3 regions of the Azorhizobium sp. AG788 genome follow, and region 1 is predicted to be linked to each of the others. Evidence: predicted binding sites of a transcription regulator. Region 1 holds the regulator's gene; each other region holds the start of a gene.
The links. Region 1 encodes PhoB, which activates phosphate uptake and scavenging genes when phosphate is short. Its sites were predicted from a motif close to TGTCATNNANCTGTCAT; they were not measured.
Positions count from the first base shown of each region.

Region 2: a site for PhoB is predicted at 2,775-2,791, ahead of ugpB (sn-glycerol-3-phosphate ABC transporter substrate-binding protein UgpB). Genes of this name have one in related genera too.
Region 3: a site for PhoB is predicted at 3,340-3,356, ahead of DFO45_RS18745 (NAD-glutamate dehydrogenase). Genes of this name have one in related genera too.

Region 1 covers NZ_SOBM01000001.1:181,089-186,759, forward strand. The annotation lists gene pstB (phosphate ABC transporter ATP-binding protein PstB) at 1-786, shown strand, start outside; gene phoU (phosphate signaling complex protein PhoU) at 807-1,535, shown strand; gene phoB (phosphate regulon transcriptional regulator PhoB) at 1,542-2,243, shown strand; gene DFO45_RS00870 (hypothetical protein) at 2,309-2,647, shown strand; gene DFO45_RS00875 (hypothetical protein) at 2,758-3,066, shown strand; gene DFO45_RS00880 (GcrA family cell cycle regulator) at 3,170-3,697, opposite strand; gene DFO45_RS00885 (aspartate aminotransferase family protein) at 4,039-5,247, shown strand; gene argF (ornithine carbamoyltransferase) at 5,244-5,671, shown strand, end outside.
Region 2 covers NZ_SOBM01000009.1:204,327-209,997, forward strand. The annotation lists gene rbbA (ribosome-associated ATPase/putative transporter RbbA) at 1-313, shown strand, start outside; gene DFO45_RS22265 (ABC transporter permease) at 315-1,436, shown strand; gene DFO45_RS22270 (Hsp70 family protein) at 1,452-2,699, opposite strand; gene ugpB (sn-glycerol-3-phosphate ABC transporter substrate-binding protein UgpB) at 2,907-4,205, shown strand; gene ugpA (sn-glycerol-3-phosphate ABC transporter permease UgpA) at 4,288-5,172, shown strand; gene ugpE (sn-glycerol-3-phosphate ABC transporter permease UgpE) at 5,187-5,671, shown strand, end outside.
Region 3 covers NZ_SOBM01000007.1:80,119-85,789, forward strand. The annotation lists gene DFO45_RS18745 (NAD-glutamate dehydrogenase) at 1-3,254, opposite strand, end outside; gene DFO45_RS18750 (peroxidase-related enzyme) at 3,570-4,121, shown strand; gene DFO45_RS18755 (hypothetical protein) at 4,190-4,753, shown strand; gene DFO45_RS18760 (ABC transporter ATP-binding protein) at 4,977-5,671, shown strand, end outside.

The sequences.
Region 1 (5,671 bases):
AGCGTGTCGGCCAAGCCCGGCGCCCCGGACGCGCCGACGAAGATTCAGGTCAACAAGCTGAACTTCTACTACGGGCAGAACCACGCCCTGAAGAACATCAACTTCACCATCCCGGAGAAGCGCGTGACGGCCATGATCGGCCCGTCCGGCTGCGGAAAGTCCACGCTGCTGCGCGTCTTCAACCGCATGTACGACCTCTATCCCGGCCAGCGCGCCGAGGGCGAGGTCATGTTCGACGGCGTGAACGTGGTGGGCAAGGATCTGGACTCCACTGTGGTGCGCAGCCGCATCGGCATGGTGTTCCAGAAGCCGACGCCCTTCCCCATGTCCATCTATGACAACATCGCCTTCGGCGTGCGCCTGCACGAGAGCCTGTCCAAGTCGCAGATGGACGAGCGCGTCGAGAGCTGCCTGCGCAAGGCGGCGATCTGGGAAGAGACCAAGGACCGTCTCCACACCTCCGCGCTCGGCATGTCCGGCGGCCAGCAGCAGCGCCTGTGCATCGCCCGCACCATCGCGGTGAAGCCGGAAGTCATCCTGCTGGACGAGCCCACCTCGGCGCTCGATCCGATCTCCACCTCGAAGATCGAGGATCTGATCGACGAGCTGAAGCAGGAATTCACGATCGTCATCGTGACCCATAACATGCAGCAGGCGGCGCGCTGCGCCGACCGCACGGCGTTCTTCTACCTCGGCGAACTGGTGGAGGTCGGCCCCTCGGACGTGATCTTCACCAATCCGAAGGAGATCAAGACGCGCGACTACATCACTGGCCGGTTCGGCTGACGCGGCACGGGGAGGTTTTGATGCCTGAACATACTGTTTCCTCTTTCGATGCCGAGCTGAAGGAACTGGGCCGCAAGATCGTCGAGATGGGCGGCCAGGCCGAGCGTCTGGTGGCCGATTCCGTCGGCGCCCTGATCCGCCGGGACGGCACCGCCGCCCAGCGCGTGGTGGTGATGGACGCTGCCATCGACCACATGCAGCGCGACATCGAGGAAAAGGCGGTGCTGGTCATCGCCAAGCGCCAGCCCATGGCCAGCGACCTGCGGGACATCGTGGCCACCCTGCGCATCTCCAACGATCTGGAGCGCATCGGTGACCTCGCCAAGAACGTCGGCAAGCGCGTGCTGGCCATCGAGGGCGAATACCACCCGCAGAAGCTGGTGCGCGGCGTCGAGCACATGACCGACCTCGTGCTTGAGCAGCTCAAGGAAGTGCTGGACGCCTATGCCGGCCGCGACGAGGCCAAGGCGCTCGAGGTGTGGCGCAAGGATGCCAGCGTCGACACCATGTACACCTCGCTGTTCCGCGAACTCCTCACCTACATGATGGAAGATCCGCGCAACATCTCCGTGTGCACGCACCTCCTGTTCTGTGCCAAGAACATCGAGCGCATCGGCGACCATGCCACCAATGTGGCCGAGACCGTCTATTACATGGTCACCGGCAACATGCTCTCCGACGATCGTCCGAAGGCGGACGCGTCCAGCGAGACCACGGTGACCTTCCCCACCCGCACCCTTCAGGGGTAAGCCAACGTGCCTGCGCGCATTCTGATCATCGAGGACGAGGAGCCGCTGACGCTCCTCCTGCGGTACAACCTCGAGAGCGAGGGTTACGCCGTCGACAATGTGGGGCGGGGTGATGAAGCCGAGACGCGGCTGCGCGAGAGCGTGCCCGATCTCGTCATCCTCGACTGGATGCTGCCAGGCCTTTCGGGCATCGAGCTCTGTCGCCGGCTGCGCACGCGGCCGGAGACGGAGCGCCTGCCCGTCATCATGCTGACCGCCCGTGGCGAAGAGACCGAGCGGGTGCGCGGCCTTGCCACCGGCGCCGACGATTATGTGGTGAAGCCCTTCTCCGTGCCGGAATTGCTGGCGCGCGTGCGGGCGCTGCTGCGCCGGGCCAAGCCCGAGCATGTGGCGACCCTGCTGCGGGCCGGCGACATCGAGCTCGACCGCGAGACCCATCGGGTCCACCGCTCGGGCCGCGAGGTGCATCTCGGTCCGACCGAGTTCCGCCTGCTCGAATTCCTGATGCAGAGCCCCGGCCGCGTCTTCTCCCGCGAGCAGTTGCTCGACGGCGTGTGGGGCCAGGACGTCTATATCGACGAGCGCACCGTGGACGTGCATGTGGGCCGCCTGCGCAAGGCGATCAATCGCGGCCGCCAGCCCGATCCCATCCGCACCGTGCGCGGCGCCGGCTATTCCTTCAACGAAATGTTCGCCCGCGCCCATTGAGGGGCGCGGTGCGCCACGCCATCTGCCGTCCGATGGCCGCGTGGGTGGCGCGAGGGAGGCTGAGCATGGCAGGTGTGGTGCGCATGTCGGGTCGTTGCCTGAAGGCGGCGGCCCTCGCCCTGGCGCTGTTGCCTCCCTTCGCGTCCACCGGCGCACAGGCGCGGCCCAACACGCGCGCCATGACCTGCGACCAGGCGGCGCGGCTGGTCGCCCGGGCCGGCGGCATCGTGCTCGACACCTCCGCGACCACCTTCGACCGCTATGTGAGCGATTTGCGCTTCTGCATGCCGCAGCAGGCGCTGCGGCCGGCCTTCGAGCCGACGCGCGACAATCCGCAATGCTTCATCGGCTACACCTGCTACGACCCCGCCAAGGGAGACTGGCGCTGGGGCTGGGGCTGGTGAGCCGCCCGCTGGCAGCAGGCCGCGGCTGAGCCTATGTTGGAGCGGTCGCCGGAGACGGTGGCGAACGCCACAAGGGGCCGCGCCGAACGCGGCTGCGGGAGTTAAGGATCATGAACAACTGGTCGCGCGCTGTTCTGGCGCCGGTTCTGCTGGCCGGTGCCGTCGTCGCCTCCGGGGCGGCGCTTGCGCAGGGGCTGCCGGACAGCCGCAAGATGAGCTGTGCGCAGGCCACCGGCATGGTGCGCCAGCAGGGTGCCGTGGTGCTCGCCACATCTCAGCTGGTTTACGACCGCTATGTGGTGAGCGGGGCCTATTGCCCCATGGACCAGCAGACCAACCCGGCCTGGGTGCCGACCCGCGACAATCCGCAGTGCTTCGTGGGCTATACCTGCTACGATCCGACGCGGGACCGGCGCTGACGGATGCGCGCCCGGCGTGTCATCCGCGCCGGGCATCGTCTTCGACGGTCATAAGGCCCCTGAAAACCGAAGCCCCGCCGGAGCGGGGCTGGGTCAGGACAGATCAGAGACGGGCCACCCGGCGGTCCCGCCGGCGATCCTGGACCGGCTGGTAGGCCATCCGGGCATGGGTGGTGCAGTAGGGCATCCCGGGAAGGCTGCGTCCGCCGCAGAAATAGAAGGCGTCCGTCCCCGGTTCGCCCACCGGCCAGCGGCAGGTGGCTTCCGTGAGATTCATGATCGTGCAGCGCTGGCCCATCGGCACGATGTTGGCGGAGGGCTGAGCCTCCGGCGCGGGCGCCGGAGCGGTCTCCACCAGTTCCTCGAAGGCCGGGGCGAGGGCGGTGTTGCCGATGGTCGCCGGACGGGTCGGGGCCTGGGGGCGCGGTGCGGGCGCCTCGGGACGGGCGGCCTTGCGCGGACGGGCCGCGACGGCCGGAGCCTTTGCCCGGCCCGACAGGCCGAGACGGTGAACCTTGCCGATCACGGCATTACGCGTGATCCCGCCGAGTTCAGCCGCGATCTGGCTGGCCGACAGTCCTTCGCTCCAGAGCTTTTTCAAGAGTTCGACGCGCTCGTCGTTCCAGCTCATCGCTCGCCTCCTTGGCTGCCTCATCGAATCCCCGGCCGCTTCCTGCGACGCGCTGTCCGCGCGCAGGACTGGGGAGCCGACGCCACTTGGGAACGGTGCCGCACGACATCTCGTAGGCGGCGAGTGGGAAACTACAATATGGGGGCTGGGTCGCGAAGAGTCAGAATCACGCAGCCGGCTGTTTTCCCCAAGTCGTTGCGAAAACGTTAACCAAGCTAGGTATGTTGACCCCGCGTGGGCGATAGCTAGAATCACCCACGTCGGGCTGCCCCGCTTGGGCGGCCTTTTTCCGTTTGTCCCTGCGCCACTCCGGCGCTCAACCCTCGTGAGGAGGGGTTCCCGTGATATCCCCCGTTCTGCCGACCTATGCACGCATCAACCTGGAATTCGAGCGGGGAGAGGGCTGCTGGCTCGTGACGACGGACGGGCGACGTTATCTCGACTTCACCGCCGGCATCGCGGTCAATGTGCTGGGTCACGCCAATCCCTATCTGGCGCAGGCCCTGACCGAGCAGGCGGGCAAGCTCTGGCACACCTCGAACCTGTTCCGCATCGCCGGCGGCGAGCGGCTGGCCGAGCGCCTGACGCAGGCGACCTTCGCCGATACGGTCTTCTTCACCAATTCCGGTGCGGAAGCGCTGGAGTGCGCCATCAAGATGGCGCGCAAATACCAGTATGTCTCCGGCCATCCCGAGCGGAACCGCCTCATCGCCTTCGAGGGCGCCTTCCACGGCCGCACGCTCGCGACCATCGCCGCCGGCGGCAATGCCAAGTATCTCGAAGGCTTCGGCCCCGAACTGCCGGGCTTCGACCATGTGCCCTTCGGCGATCTGGAGGCGGTGAAGGCGGCCATCGGCCCCGCCACCGCCGGCATCCTGCTGGAGCCCATCCAGGGCGAGGGCGGCGTGCGCGTGCCGCCGTCCGGCTTCCTCGCCGCCCTGCGGGCGCTGTGCGACGAGCACGGCCTGCTGCTGGTGCTGGACGAGGTGCAGAGCGGCGTCGGGCGCACCGGCAAGCTGTTCGCCCACGAATGGGCGGGCGTCACGCCGGACATCATGTCGGTCGCCAAGGGCATCGGCGGCGGCTTCCCCATGGGCGCCTGCCTCGCCACGGAAGAAGCGGCCAAGGGCATGACGCTGGGCACCCACGGCTCCACCTATGGCGGCAACCCGCTCGCCATGGCGGTGGGCAATGCGGTGCTGGACAAGGTTCTGGAGCCGTCCTTCCTGGAGCATGTGAACCAGATCAGCCTGCGCTTCACGCAGCTTCTGGCCGGCGTGAAGGACCGCCATCCCGGCGTCATCGCCGAGGTGCGCGGCCAGGGCCTGCTGCTCGGCCTGCGCGCCAATGTGCCGGCGGGCGATCTCGTGGTGGCGCTGCGCGAGGAGGGCCTGCTGGCCCCCGGCGCCGGCGACAATGTTGTGCGCCTCCTGCCGCCTCTGGTGGTCAGCGAGGAAGAAGTGAAGCTTGCGGCGGAAAAGATCGAGGCGGCTTGCCGGCGGATCGAGGACGGGCTTGCAGCCGCGCCGGTGAAGGGGGCCGCCGAATGAGCGGGAATGGTGTGCGTCACTTTCTGGATCTGACGGATCTGGAGGCAGTGGACCTGCGCGGGGTGCTGGAGCTCTCCAAGCAGCTGAAGGCCAAGCGCAAGGCGGGAACCGAGGAGAAGCCGCTGGCGGGCAAGTCGCTCGCCATGGTCTTCGACAAGCCCTCGACCCGCACGCGCGTGTCGTTCGATCTGGCCATGCGCCAGCTCGGCGGCGAGACCATCATGCTCACGGGCGCGGAAATGCAGCTCGGGCGGGGCGAGAGCATCGCCGACACCGCCCGCGTGCTGTCGCGCTTCGTGGATGCGATCATGATCCGCATCCTGAGCCATGAGGACCTGCTGGAACTGGCGAAATTCGCCACCGTGCCGGTCATCAACGGCCTCACCCGCGTGTCCCATCCCTGTCAGGTGATGGCCGACGTGCT
Region 2 (5,671 bases), on a different contig from region 1:
CACGACCGCCATCGGCCTCGTCTCCTCCACCCTCACGCGCACGCAGGTGGCCGCCCTCTTCGCCACCACGCTCGCGACCATGATGCCAGCCACCCAGTTCTCCGGCATGCTCCAGCCGGTGGCGACGCTGGAGGGCGGCGCGCGGGTGATCGGCACCCTCTTCCCCACCAGCTATTTCCTGCGGGCGAGCGTTGGCGCCTTCACCAAGGGGCTCGACTTCGGGGCGCTGCTGCCCTTCGCCCTCGTCTGCTTCGCCTTCTGGCCGGCGCTGCTGCTCATCGCCCATACGCTCCTCAGAAAGCAGGAGACGTGAGATGAACTTCAGCGCCCTCTCTGCCCTGATCCGCAAGGAACTCATCAGCCTCTGGCGCGACCGGGGGATGCTGATCCTGGTGCTCTATGCCTTCACCGCCGCCATCTACATGCAGGCGAACGGCATGAAGCATGACCTCAACCGCGCCACCGTGGGCGTGGTGGACGAGGACAATTCCACGCTGTCCCACGCCATCATCGACGCCCTGATGCCGCCCCGCTTCCAGACGCCCGTCGCGCTGGCGCCGCAGGACGTGGACCGGCTGATGGACAGCGCACGCTACACTTTCGTGCTGAACTTCCCGCCCAAGTTCCAGTCGGACGTGCTGGCGGGGCGTTCCCCGTCGGTGCAACTGCTCATCGATGCCACGGCGCTGATGCAGGCCGGGCTCGGTGCCAATTACATCTCGGAGATCTTCCAGCAGGAGGTGAACCGCTTCCTCCAGCGGGAAGGCAACGGCGCCCAGACGCCGGTGGAACTGCACATCCGCGCCGCCTTCAACCAGACGCTGGAATCCTCCTGGTTCACCGGCACCATGGGCCTCATCAACAACATCACCATGCTCTCGGTGCTGCTGGCCGGCGCGGCCCTCATCCGCGAGCGCGAGCACGGCACGCTGGAGCATGTGCTGGTGCTGCCGGTGCGCCCGGTCGAGATCATGATGGCCAAGATCATCGCCAATGGCGCGGTGATCCTGCTGGTGACCGCGCTTTCCATCCTCGGGGTACTGCAAGGGGTAATGGGCATGGCCATCGCCGGCTCTATCCCGCTGTTCCTGCTGGGGGTGGCCTTCTATCTCTTCTTCTCGGCCTCGTTCGGCATCTTTCTCGGCACAGTGTCCGGTTCCATGCCGCAGCTCGGCCTGCTGTTCATCCTCACCATCCTGCCCATGAACCTGCTCTCGGGTGGCTTCACGCCGCTGGAGAGCATGCCGCAATGGATGCAGTGGGCGACGCAGCTCTCGCCCTCCACCCATTTCGTCGCCTTCGCACAGGCGATCCTCTACCGGGGCGCGGGTTTCGAGGTGGTGTGGCCGCGCTTCCTGGCCGTGCTCGCCATCGGCGGCCTGTTCTTCGCCTTCAGCCTCGCCCGCTTCCGCAGCTTCATGGCCTCGCAGCAATAGGCCGGCAGCGCCCCCTCAGCCGAAGCGGCGGCGGGCTTCCAGCGCGAGGCCCGTGCCCACCGAGCCGAAGGTGTCGCCATCCACCACGCGAGCGTTCGGCACCGCCGCGAGGATGGCGGAGCGCACATGGGCGAGGCGGGTGGAGCCGCCGGTGAGGAAGACCGCATCGATCTGATCGGCCGTGAGCCCCGCCTGTTCCAGGCACACCCCGACGCGACGGGCCACCCGCTCGGCGAGCGTTGCGGTGTGGGTCTCAAGGCCACCGCGGTCGAGTTCGGCGATCAGGCCGGCTTCGACTTCCTTGAGATCGAGCCGGGCCGCGCCATCCTCCGCCAGCGCGATCTTGGCGCCTTCGGTGGCGATGGCGAGCGTGTGGCCGCGCTGATCCTCGATCACCTTCAGGAGGCGATCCAGCAGCGCCGGATGGGCGGCATCGCGCTTCACTTCGACAATCTCACGCACGGTCTTCGGCGTGTAGAGCCGGTTGATGGCCGACCATGTGGCGAGGTCGAAATAATAGGCGCTCGGCACATCTCGGCCCGGCTGCTTCATGGGGCTGCGATAGCCGAGGAGGGGCATGACGATGCTGAGCGAGAGCTGGCGGTCGAAATCCGTGCCGCCGATGCGCACGCCGTCATTGGCGAGAATGTCGTCCACCCGGTCCGGCTTCGTCCGCCGTTCCGGGGCAAGGCGCACGATGGAGAAGTCCGACGTGCCGCCGCCGATGTCCGCGATCAGCGCCAGTTCCTCGTGTGTCACCTGCTGCTCGTAATCGAGCGCGGCGGCAATGGGCTCGTACTGGAAGGAGACCGCCGAGAAGCCGATGCTGTGGGCGATCTCCTCCAGCGCGTCCTGCGCCTTCGCATTGCCCGCCGCATCGTCGTCCACGAAAAAGACCGGGCGCCCCATCACCACCTTGTCGAGCCCAACGCCCCGGTCCGCCTCCGCGCGGGCCTTCACGGTGGCGATGAACTCGCCGATCACGGCGCGGAACGGGATGCGCCGCCGGCCGACAGCCGTCGTCTCGTCGAGGAGCGCCGTTCCGAGCACGGATTTCAGCGCCCGCATGAGGCGGCCGTCCTCGCCTTCCACATAAGCGCGCACGGCGGCGCGGCCGATGCGCGGATGGCCGGCCCGGTCATAGAAGACCGCGCTCGGCACGGTGTCGCGCCCGTCCTCCAGTGCCGCGAGCACGGCGCCATGGCCATTGGGCAGGCCGAGCGTGGTGTTGGATGTGCCGAAATCGAGGCCGCAGGCCGCCATGGGGGATCTCCGAGGGGCGGGCTTGGTACGCGCTCGTCGCCGCGGGATCAAGGCCATTCGTTATTGCGGTAAGGCCGTCATCGGGCCTTCATAGGGACGTCATGGCCGCGTCACGCATTCCTCGCAAGCAACGAACGAGGCTGGCGCGGCCAGCAGAGGGAGGCGGACATGGGCATTCACGAGACCGTATGGAGCAAAGCGGCGCGCATGCTGGCGGCAAGCCTCGCCGGCGTGATGCTGGGCGGCGCGGGCGCGCAGGCGGCAACAGAGATCCAGTGGTGGCACGCCATGTCCGGCCCGCTCGGCGAGAAGCTGGAGAAGATCGCCAGCGACTTCAACGCCTCCCAGAGCGACTACAAGATCGTTCCGGTGTTCAAGGGCTCCTATCCCGAGGCCATGACGGGGGCGATCGCCGCCTTCCGCGCCAAGCAGAACCCCGCTCTGGTGCAGGTGTTCGAGGTCGGCACCGCCACCATGATGGCCGCCAAGGGCGCCGTCTATCCGGTCTACAAGCTCATGGCCGAGCAGAACGAGCCGTTCGACACCAAGACCTATCTGCCGGCGGTGACGGGCTATTATTCGGACACGCAGGGCAACATGCTGTCCTTCCCGTTCAACTCCTCCACCACGATCCTTTATTACAACAAGGATCTGTTCAAAAAGGCGGGCCTCGACCCCAACACGCCGCCCAAGACCTGGCCGGAACTGGAAGAAATGGCCAAGAAGCTCCAGGCCTCCGGCACGGCATGCGGCTTCACCACCCAGTGGCCTTCGTGGGTGAATGTGGAGAACCTGTCCGCCTGGCATAACGTCGCCATCGGCACCAAGCAAAACGGCATGGGCGGGCTCGACACCCAGCTCACCATCTCCAACCCGCTGGTGCAGAGCCACTGGGAGAAGCTCGCCGAGTGGCAGAAGACGAAGATCTTCGATTACGGCGGCCGGCAGGCGAAGGCCGACCCGAAGTTCTTCTCCGGCGAATGCGGCATGTCCATCGGCTCTTCCGCCGCCCGCGCCGCCATCCTCGCCAATGCCAAATTCGATCTCGGCTATGGCATGATGCCCTACTGGCCGCAGGTGAAGGGCGCGCCGCAGAATTCCATCATCGGCGGCGCCAGCCTGTGGGTGCTCACGGGCCGTCCGCAGGCCGAGTACAAGGGCCTCGCCAAGTTCTTCACCTATCTGTCGAAGCCCGAGGTGCAGGCCTGGTGGCACGAGCAGACCGGCTATCTGCCCATCACTCCGGCCGCCTATGACTTTGCCAAGGCGGAGGGCTTCTATGCGAAGAACCCCGGGGCCGACATCTCCATTCTGCAGATGACGCTGAACCCTCCGACGGAAAACTCCAAGGGCCTGCGCTTTGGCTCCTTCGCCCAGATCCGTGACGTGATCGAGGAGGAGCTGGAGGCGACGCTCGCCGGCCAGAAGACAGCCAAGGCGGCGCTCGATGCGGCGCAGGAGCGCGGCAACACGCTGCTGCGGGCCTTCGAGAAGGCGAACCAGTAGGTTCTTGGCGCCTAACTCACATGGCCCGGCCGGAGCGTCCGGCCGGGCCTCTCCGCTCTCCTGAAAGCTGATCCGAGCCGCCATGCAGGCCAAGCGCGTCACCTTTCCCAACCGGCTGCTGCCCTATCTGTTGCTGGCGCCGCAGCTGGCGGTGACGTTCATCTTCTTCATTTGGCCCGCGCTGGAAGCGCTCACCGGCTCGGTCTTCACCGAAGACGCCTTCGGCCTCTCCAAGCAGTTCGTGGGCCTTGAGAATTTCGCGGCCCTGTTCCGGGATTCGGCCTATCTGGAGGCGGTGGGCGTCACCTTCCTGTTTTCCGGTGCGGTGGCGACCCTCTCGCTCGGCCTCGGGCTGCTGCTGGCGCTGGCGGCGGAGAAGGCCGGCAAGCTCGCCGGCCTCTACCGCACGCTGCTGATCTGGCCCTATGCGGTGGCGCCCGCCGTGGCGGCGGTGATGTTCTGGTTCATGTTCGATCCGAGCGTCGGCATCGCCGCGCGGGGCCTGAAGGCCCTCGGCATCACCTGGAACCACTTCCTCGACGGCCGTCAGGCGCTGCTGCTGGTCATCCTCGCCGCCACCTGGAAGCAGGTCAGCTACAATCTCCTGTTCTTCTATGCGGGCCTAAGGGCCATTCCGCGCCCGCTGATCGAGGCGGCCGCTATCGACGGAGCAGGGCCGTTCCGCCGCTTCACCGCCATCGTATTTCCGCTGCTGGCGCCCACCACCTTCTTTCTGCTGGTGGTGAACGTGACCTATGCCTTCTTCGACACCTTCGGCGTGATCCATGCCACCACCGGCGGCGGGCCGGGGCGGGCCACCACGACGCTGGTCTACAAGGTGTTCAAGGACGGGTTCGAGGGGCTGGACCTCGGCGCCTCCTCGGCCCAGTCCGTGGTGCTGCTCGCCATCGTGGCGGGCCTCACCGTCATCCAGTTCCGCCATATCGAACGCAAGGTGCACTATTGATGGCCCGCGACGGAATGGTGGAGCGCGATCGCGGGCTGACGGTGGCCGCCCATGCCCTGCTCATCCTCGGCGTCGCCATCATGGTGCTGCCGGTCTATCTCGCCTTCATCGCCTCCACCCATCCGGGCGCCGATTTTCTCTCCGGCCGCATCGGCGTGCTGCCGGGGCCCGATCTCGTCGCCAATTATGCCGGGCTCATCGGCACGGGCGCGGGCCTTCAGGGCTTCCCGCCGGTGGGGCCCATGCTCTGGAACAGCCTTGTCATGGCGCTCGGCATCGCCGCCGGCAAGATCGCCATCTCGCTGCTCTCGGCCTTCGCCATCTGCTATTTCCGCTTTCCCTTCCGGGTGACGGCCTTCTGGATCATCTTCATCACCTTGATGCTGCCGGTGGAGGTGCGCATCCTGCCCACCTACAAGGTGGTGGCCGACCTTTCCCTGCTGAACACGCAGGGTGGCCTCATCCTGCCGCTGATCGCCAGCGCCACCGCCACCTTCCT
Region 3 (5,671 bases), on a different contig from region 1:
AGGCCGAGCACCGCCCGCACCTCGGGCGAGAGCGGAATGCGCTTGGCGCTGCGGGGGAAAACGCCGCCGCCGGCAGAGATCAGCTTGGCGTCATAATCCTCCCAGGAGGAGCGCGGCAGGTTGAACAGCCGCTGGCGCTCCGCATGGGCGACCGCCGGATCGGAATTGGGATCGAGGAAGATGTGGCGGTGGTCGAAGGCGGCCACCAGCTTGATGGCCTTCGACAGCAGCATGCCATTGCCGAACACGTCGCCGGACATGTCGCCGACGCCGGCCACCGTCACCGGCGTCGTCTGGATGTCCACGTTGCGCTCGCGGAAGTGGCGCTTCACCGCCTCCCAGGCGCCGCGTGCGGTAATGCCCATGGCCTTGTGGTCGTAGCCGACGGACCCGCCGGAGGCGAAGGCATCGTCCAGCCAGAAGCCGTGGCGCTGGGAGATGCCGTTGGCCGTATCGGAGAAGGTGGCCGTGCCCTTGTCGGCGGCGACCACGAGATAGGGGTCATCGCCATCAAGCCGCACCACCTGCGGCGGGTGGACGACCGCGCCACCCTTCAGGTTGTCGGTGAGGTCGAGCAGGCTGGAGACGAAGATCTCATAGGCCGCGACGCCCTCCGCCTGGATGGCATCGCGCGAGCCGCCCTGCGGCAGGAGCTTGGGCACGAAGCCGCCCTTGGCGCCTACCGGCACGATGACGGCGTTCTTCACCTGCTGCGCCTTCACAAGGCCGAGCACCTCGGTGCGGAAATCCTGCGGCCGGTCCGACCAGCGCAGGCCGCCGCGCGCCACCTGGCCGAAGCGCAGATGCACGCCTTCGACGCGGGGCGAATAGACGAACACCTCATAGAGCGGACGCGGCAGGGGCAGGCCCTCCACCTTCGCGCTCTCATATTTGATGGCGATGGCGGTCTTGGCCCGCCCCTCGGCATCGCGCTGGTAGAAGGTGGTGCGCAGCGCCGCGTCCACCAGATTGACGAAGCGGCGCAGGATGCGATCCTCGTCCAGACTGGAGACGTCAGCCAGCGCCACCTCGATGGCCTCGCGCAAGGGCGCCTCGCGGGCCTGCCGCGCCTCGGGGGAGGCGTCACGGGCGGGATCGAAACGCACGTGGAACAGGCGGACGATCTTTTCCGCGAGCGCCGCGTGGCGGTTCAGCGTGGTCCAGAGATAGTCCTGCGAGAAAGCGATGCCCGCCTGCCGCAGATAGCGCGCCAGCGCCCGCACCAGCGCCACGTCGCGCCAGTTGAGCGCGGTATCCAGCACGAGAGCGTTGAAGCCGTCATTCTCCGCCGTGCCGCGCAGCACGGCGGTGAGCAGGTCTTCCAGCCGCTCGCCGGAGCCGCCCATCTCGATGGCCCGGCCGTCCGAGCGCTCAAGGCTCATCTCATGGACCCAGCTGCGGGTGGCGGCGGAGGCGCCTGAACCGATGCGGGCGGTGGTCTCGATGCGATAGGTGCGCTCGTCGATCGCCTTGAGGCCCATGTTCTCCAGCGTCGGCACCCGCTGGGAGAGCGGCAGCGGCCGGCCGAAGGAGATGAGGCGCAGGGAGATACGCGTTTGGAGGTCGCCGGGGCGACGGAAGAAATCGAGGGCGATGGGCCGCTCGGCGGAGAGGCGCTCCAGTCGGGCGATGTCCTCCACCGCCGTCTGCACCGGATAGGCGGCCACATAGCCGGCATCGAAGGCCGAGCCGTAACGCTCGGCCAGGGCCTGCGCCTCGGCGCTGCCATGGGTGGCGCGCAGCGCCTCGCCGAGACGGTCGGACCAGGAAAGGGCAAGACGTGCGATCTCGCGCTCGAGGTCGACGCGGTTGATTTCTGGCGTGCGGCCTTCCTGACGGCCGATGATGTAGCGCACGCGGGTCAGCGGCAGGTCGGCGAGGAAGGTAGGCTCCACCTCCTCCACGGCGCCACCGAACACCTGGCTGAGATAGGCCCCCACGCTCTGGCGCAGCGCCGCGTCGAAGCGCTCGCGCGGCACATAGACCAGCACCGAAACGAAGCGGTCGAACGGATCGGAGCGCGGCAGCACCCGCACGCGCGGACGGTCATAGAGCGAGAGGATGACGACCGCATAGGCCTGAAGCGTATCGGCGTCGATCTGGAACAGTTCGTCGCGGGGATAGGTCTCCAGGACCGTCGCCAGCGCCTTGCCGGAATGGGTGTCGAGATCGAACCCAGCCCAGACCAGCACCGCCTCCGCCTTGTTACGCAGATAGGGGATCTGCATCACCGAATGGGTGTAGGCGGTGGCGGTGAAGAGGCCGATGATGCGCAGCTCGCCCGTGAGCTTGCCTTCGGCGTCGTGGATCTTCACGCCGATATAATCGAGCGGCGCCCGGCGATGGACGCGCGAGCGGATGCTGGACTTGGTGATGATGAGGGGCTGGCCGCCGGGCTGGAACTGCCGCATGTCCGGCGTCGTCACCACCGGATCGGCGCCGAGGCGCAGCTCATGCACCTGCGGATCGCGCAGCACGCCGAGGCCGCTGTCGGGAATGGCCTCAAGCCCGCCCTCGGCAGTGAGCGCATAGCCGCGCACGCCGAGGAAGATGAAATTGTCGGCCACCAGCCATTCGATGAGATCCGCCGCCTCCTCGCGGTCGATCTCCGAATAGGGCCACTTCTCCCGCCGGTAGGTCTTGGAGACATCGTGGACCCGCGCCCGCATGGCGAGGAAATCGCGATTGGCGGCGCGCACGTCGCTGAGGACGCCGAGCAGGGCCTCCTTCAGATCGGCCTCCGCCGCCGGACTGCCGAGGGCGGGAATATGCAGATGAATCAGGCTCTCGCGGGCCAGGCCCCGGGTGCCCGCCGCCACGAGATCGGTCTCGATCCCCGTGACGGCATCGCCGACGCCGCGCTCCAGCGCGAAGATGGGATGGACCGCGAGGCGCAGTTCCAGACCACGATCCGCCAGTTCGCAGGCCAGAGAATCGAACAGGAAGGTCATGTCGTCATTCACCGCCTCGATGACGGTGACCGGCGGATGGCCGGGCAGGCTCGGCGTGAAGACGTGGACGTCGCTGGTGCCGGGCTTGTGGGCGACGAGATGCGCCCAGGACGTGCGGGCGAGGGCCGCAAGCGCCTCGGGCAGCAGGGCTTCCACATCCTCCGGGGCGGCGGCGCCGAACAGCTGGCGGGTGAAGGCTTCCGGAATGCCCGCGCCCTCGGTCTTGAGCAGACTGACAGCGAGCGACAGACGCGCCTTGGACCCGAACGACGCATCCGAGCCCTGGCTTCCCTGGATATTCATCACGACACTCCCCGGGGGCTTTCGCCGGCCCCCTCTCTGCGCGATCCTCGTCCCCACCGGGAGGCTCCGGGTGTGACGCCGGGGAACGACGAAATCATGACGAGGTGGCCCCTCATGGCAAAAAAGACCACGACCGCCGCAAAACTAAGCACGCCTGACAAAGGCGTTGAAAAGCCAAACAACTTAAGCGCCACGCCCAAAAAAGCGTCAAGCGGGAAACGGTTCCAAAATACCGCAACGCAGCATCCGGAACGGAAGCAAGCCGCCTTGCGCGGCACCGCATCCAAGGCCGCCAGTGCCCCCGCCGCTGAGCCCGTGATCGCCCTCGACCTGCCCCTGGCGCCGCTCGACGCGCCGACCCAGGCCTATTTCGACAAGTGCGTGGAGAAGATCGGTTTCGTGCCGAACGTGCTGAAGGCCTATGCCTTCGATCTGGCCAAGCTCGGCGCCTTTTCGGCGATGTACAACGACCTCATGCTGGCGCCCTCCGGCCTCTCCAAACTGGAGCGGGAGATGATCGCGGTGGCGGTCTCGGCGGTGAACCGCTGCTATTACTGCCTCACCGCCCACGGCGCGGCAGTGCGTGTGCTCTCCGGAACACCGGAGCTGGGCGAGCAGATCCTCATGAACTACCGCGCCGCCCGTCTCGATGCCCGCCAGAGGGCGATCCTCGATTTCGCGGTGAAGCTCACCGAGACCCCGCATCTCGTGGAGGAGCCCGACCGCACCGCTCTGCGTGACGCCGGTCTGTCCGAGCGCGACATCTGGGACGTCGCGGCGGTGGCGGCCTTCTTCAACATGTCGAACCGGGTGGCCAGCGCCACCGACATGCGGCCGAACCCGGAATATCACGCGCAGGCCCGTTGAGTGCGACCGCGCGCCCTGCTGAGTTCCCTCTCAGGGAGGGCGCGCCGCAGGACGCGGGGGTGCGCGTCATGCTATATCGCTTTGAATATAGCTATGGACCTTCCGCCATGCGCGCCTTCTCCGCCGTCGCGATCTTCGCCCTGTTTCTGGCTTCACCATTCCGTGTCCCCGCCCACGCCGCAGGCGAAGGCTGCGCCGCAGCCGCCTGGTCGCTGGAGGCGGACGGCGCGCAACTCGGCGCCGCCGATCTTGCGCACATGCCCTCGGGCCGCCTGCTGGAGCAGCCCCTGCCGCTCGCCTTCGCGCTCGACCTCGCCCCGTCCGAACGCGCCGGGCTCCCCGTCGCCCCGGAGCGGACGGGCGAAGGCGGCGCGGCCGGCTATGTCCGCCTGCCGGCACCGACCGCTGACGGGCTGCTTCAGGTGACCCTCGACCAGCCGGCCTGGATCGACCTGATCGCCAGTGGCATGCCGCTCAAGGCGGCCGCTTTCACCGGCGTCCGCGACTGCCCGCTGGCGCGCAAGAGCGTGCGCTTTGCCGTCGCCACCGGTGCGCCACTGGTGCTCCAGATCAGCGGTACACAGGCCGCCAGTGTGAAGCTCTCCATTTCTCTGCTGCCTGCGATCAAATGAGAAGCGAGGCCCCGTAACGCACTGCGGCATCCACACGACGTGTGCGGCGCTCCGGAATCTATCAAACGTTCTTATTTCTGCCTTTGGTCTATTGACGAAGGCCGTTCTTACCGTGCTACGGTCGGCCCCTATAAGCGCCGCAAAAGGCGCACCGGAGGAAAACGCCAGACCCCGCTCACGGCAGTGCAACGTGGACGGCTGGCCGAACGCAAGAGAGGCGCCCGTGGCGATTGCGGACACTGTCTCAGACGTGCCCTATATCGTTGAAGCATCTGGTCTCACGAAAGAATTCAAGGGGTTCACGGCCGTCAAGAACGTGAACCTCAGGATCCGTCGCAACACCATTCACGCCCTCATCGGGCCGAATGGCGCCGGCAAGACCACCTGCTTCAACCTGATCACCAAATTCCTTGAGCCGACGCGCGGGACCATCCGGCTGAACGGCCGCGACATCACCCGCACCAAGCCCGCGGACGTGGCGCGGCTCGGCATGGTGCGCTCGTTCCAGATCTCCGCCACCTTCGGCCATCTCACGGTGCTGGAGAACGTGCGCGTGGCGCTGCAGCGCAAGCTCGGCACCTCCTTCCATTTCTGGGCGTCCGAGACCTCGCTCGACGCGCTGAACGACCGCGCCATGGAACTGCTGGAGGAGGTGGGCCTCTCCTCCTATGCCCGGCATCTGGCCGTGGAATTGCCCTATGGCCGCAAGCGTGCGCTGGAGATCGCCACCACGCTGGCGCTCGATCCGGAAATGCTGCTGCTGGACGAGCCCACCTCCGGCATGGGCCGCGAGGACATCGCCCGCACCGCCGACCTCATCAAGCGCGTGTCCGCCCAGCGCACGGTGCTGATGGTGGAGCACAATCTCTCCGTGGTCGCGGACCTCTCCGACACCATCACCGTGCTCGCCCGCGGCGA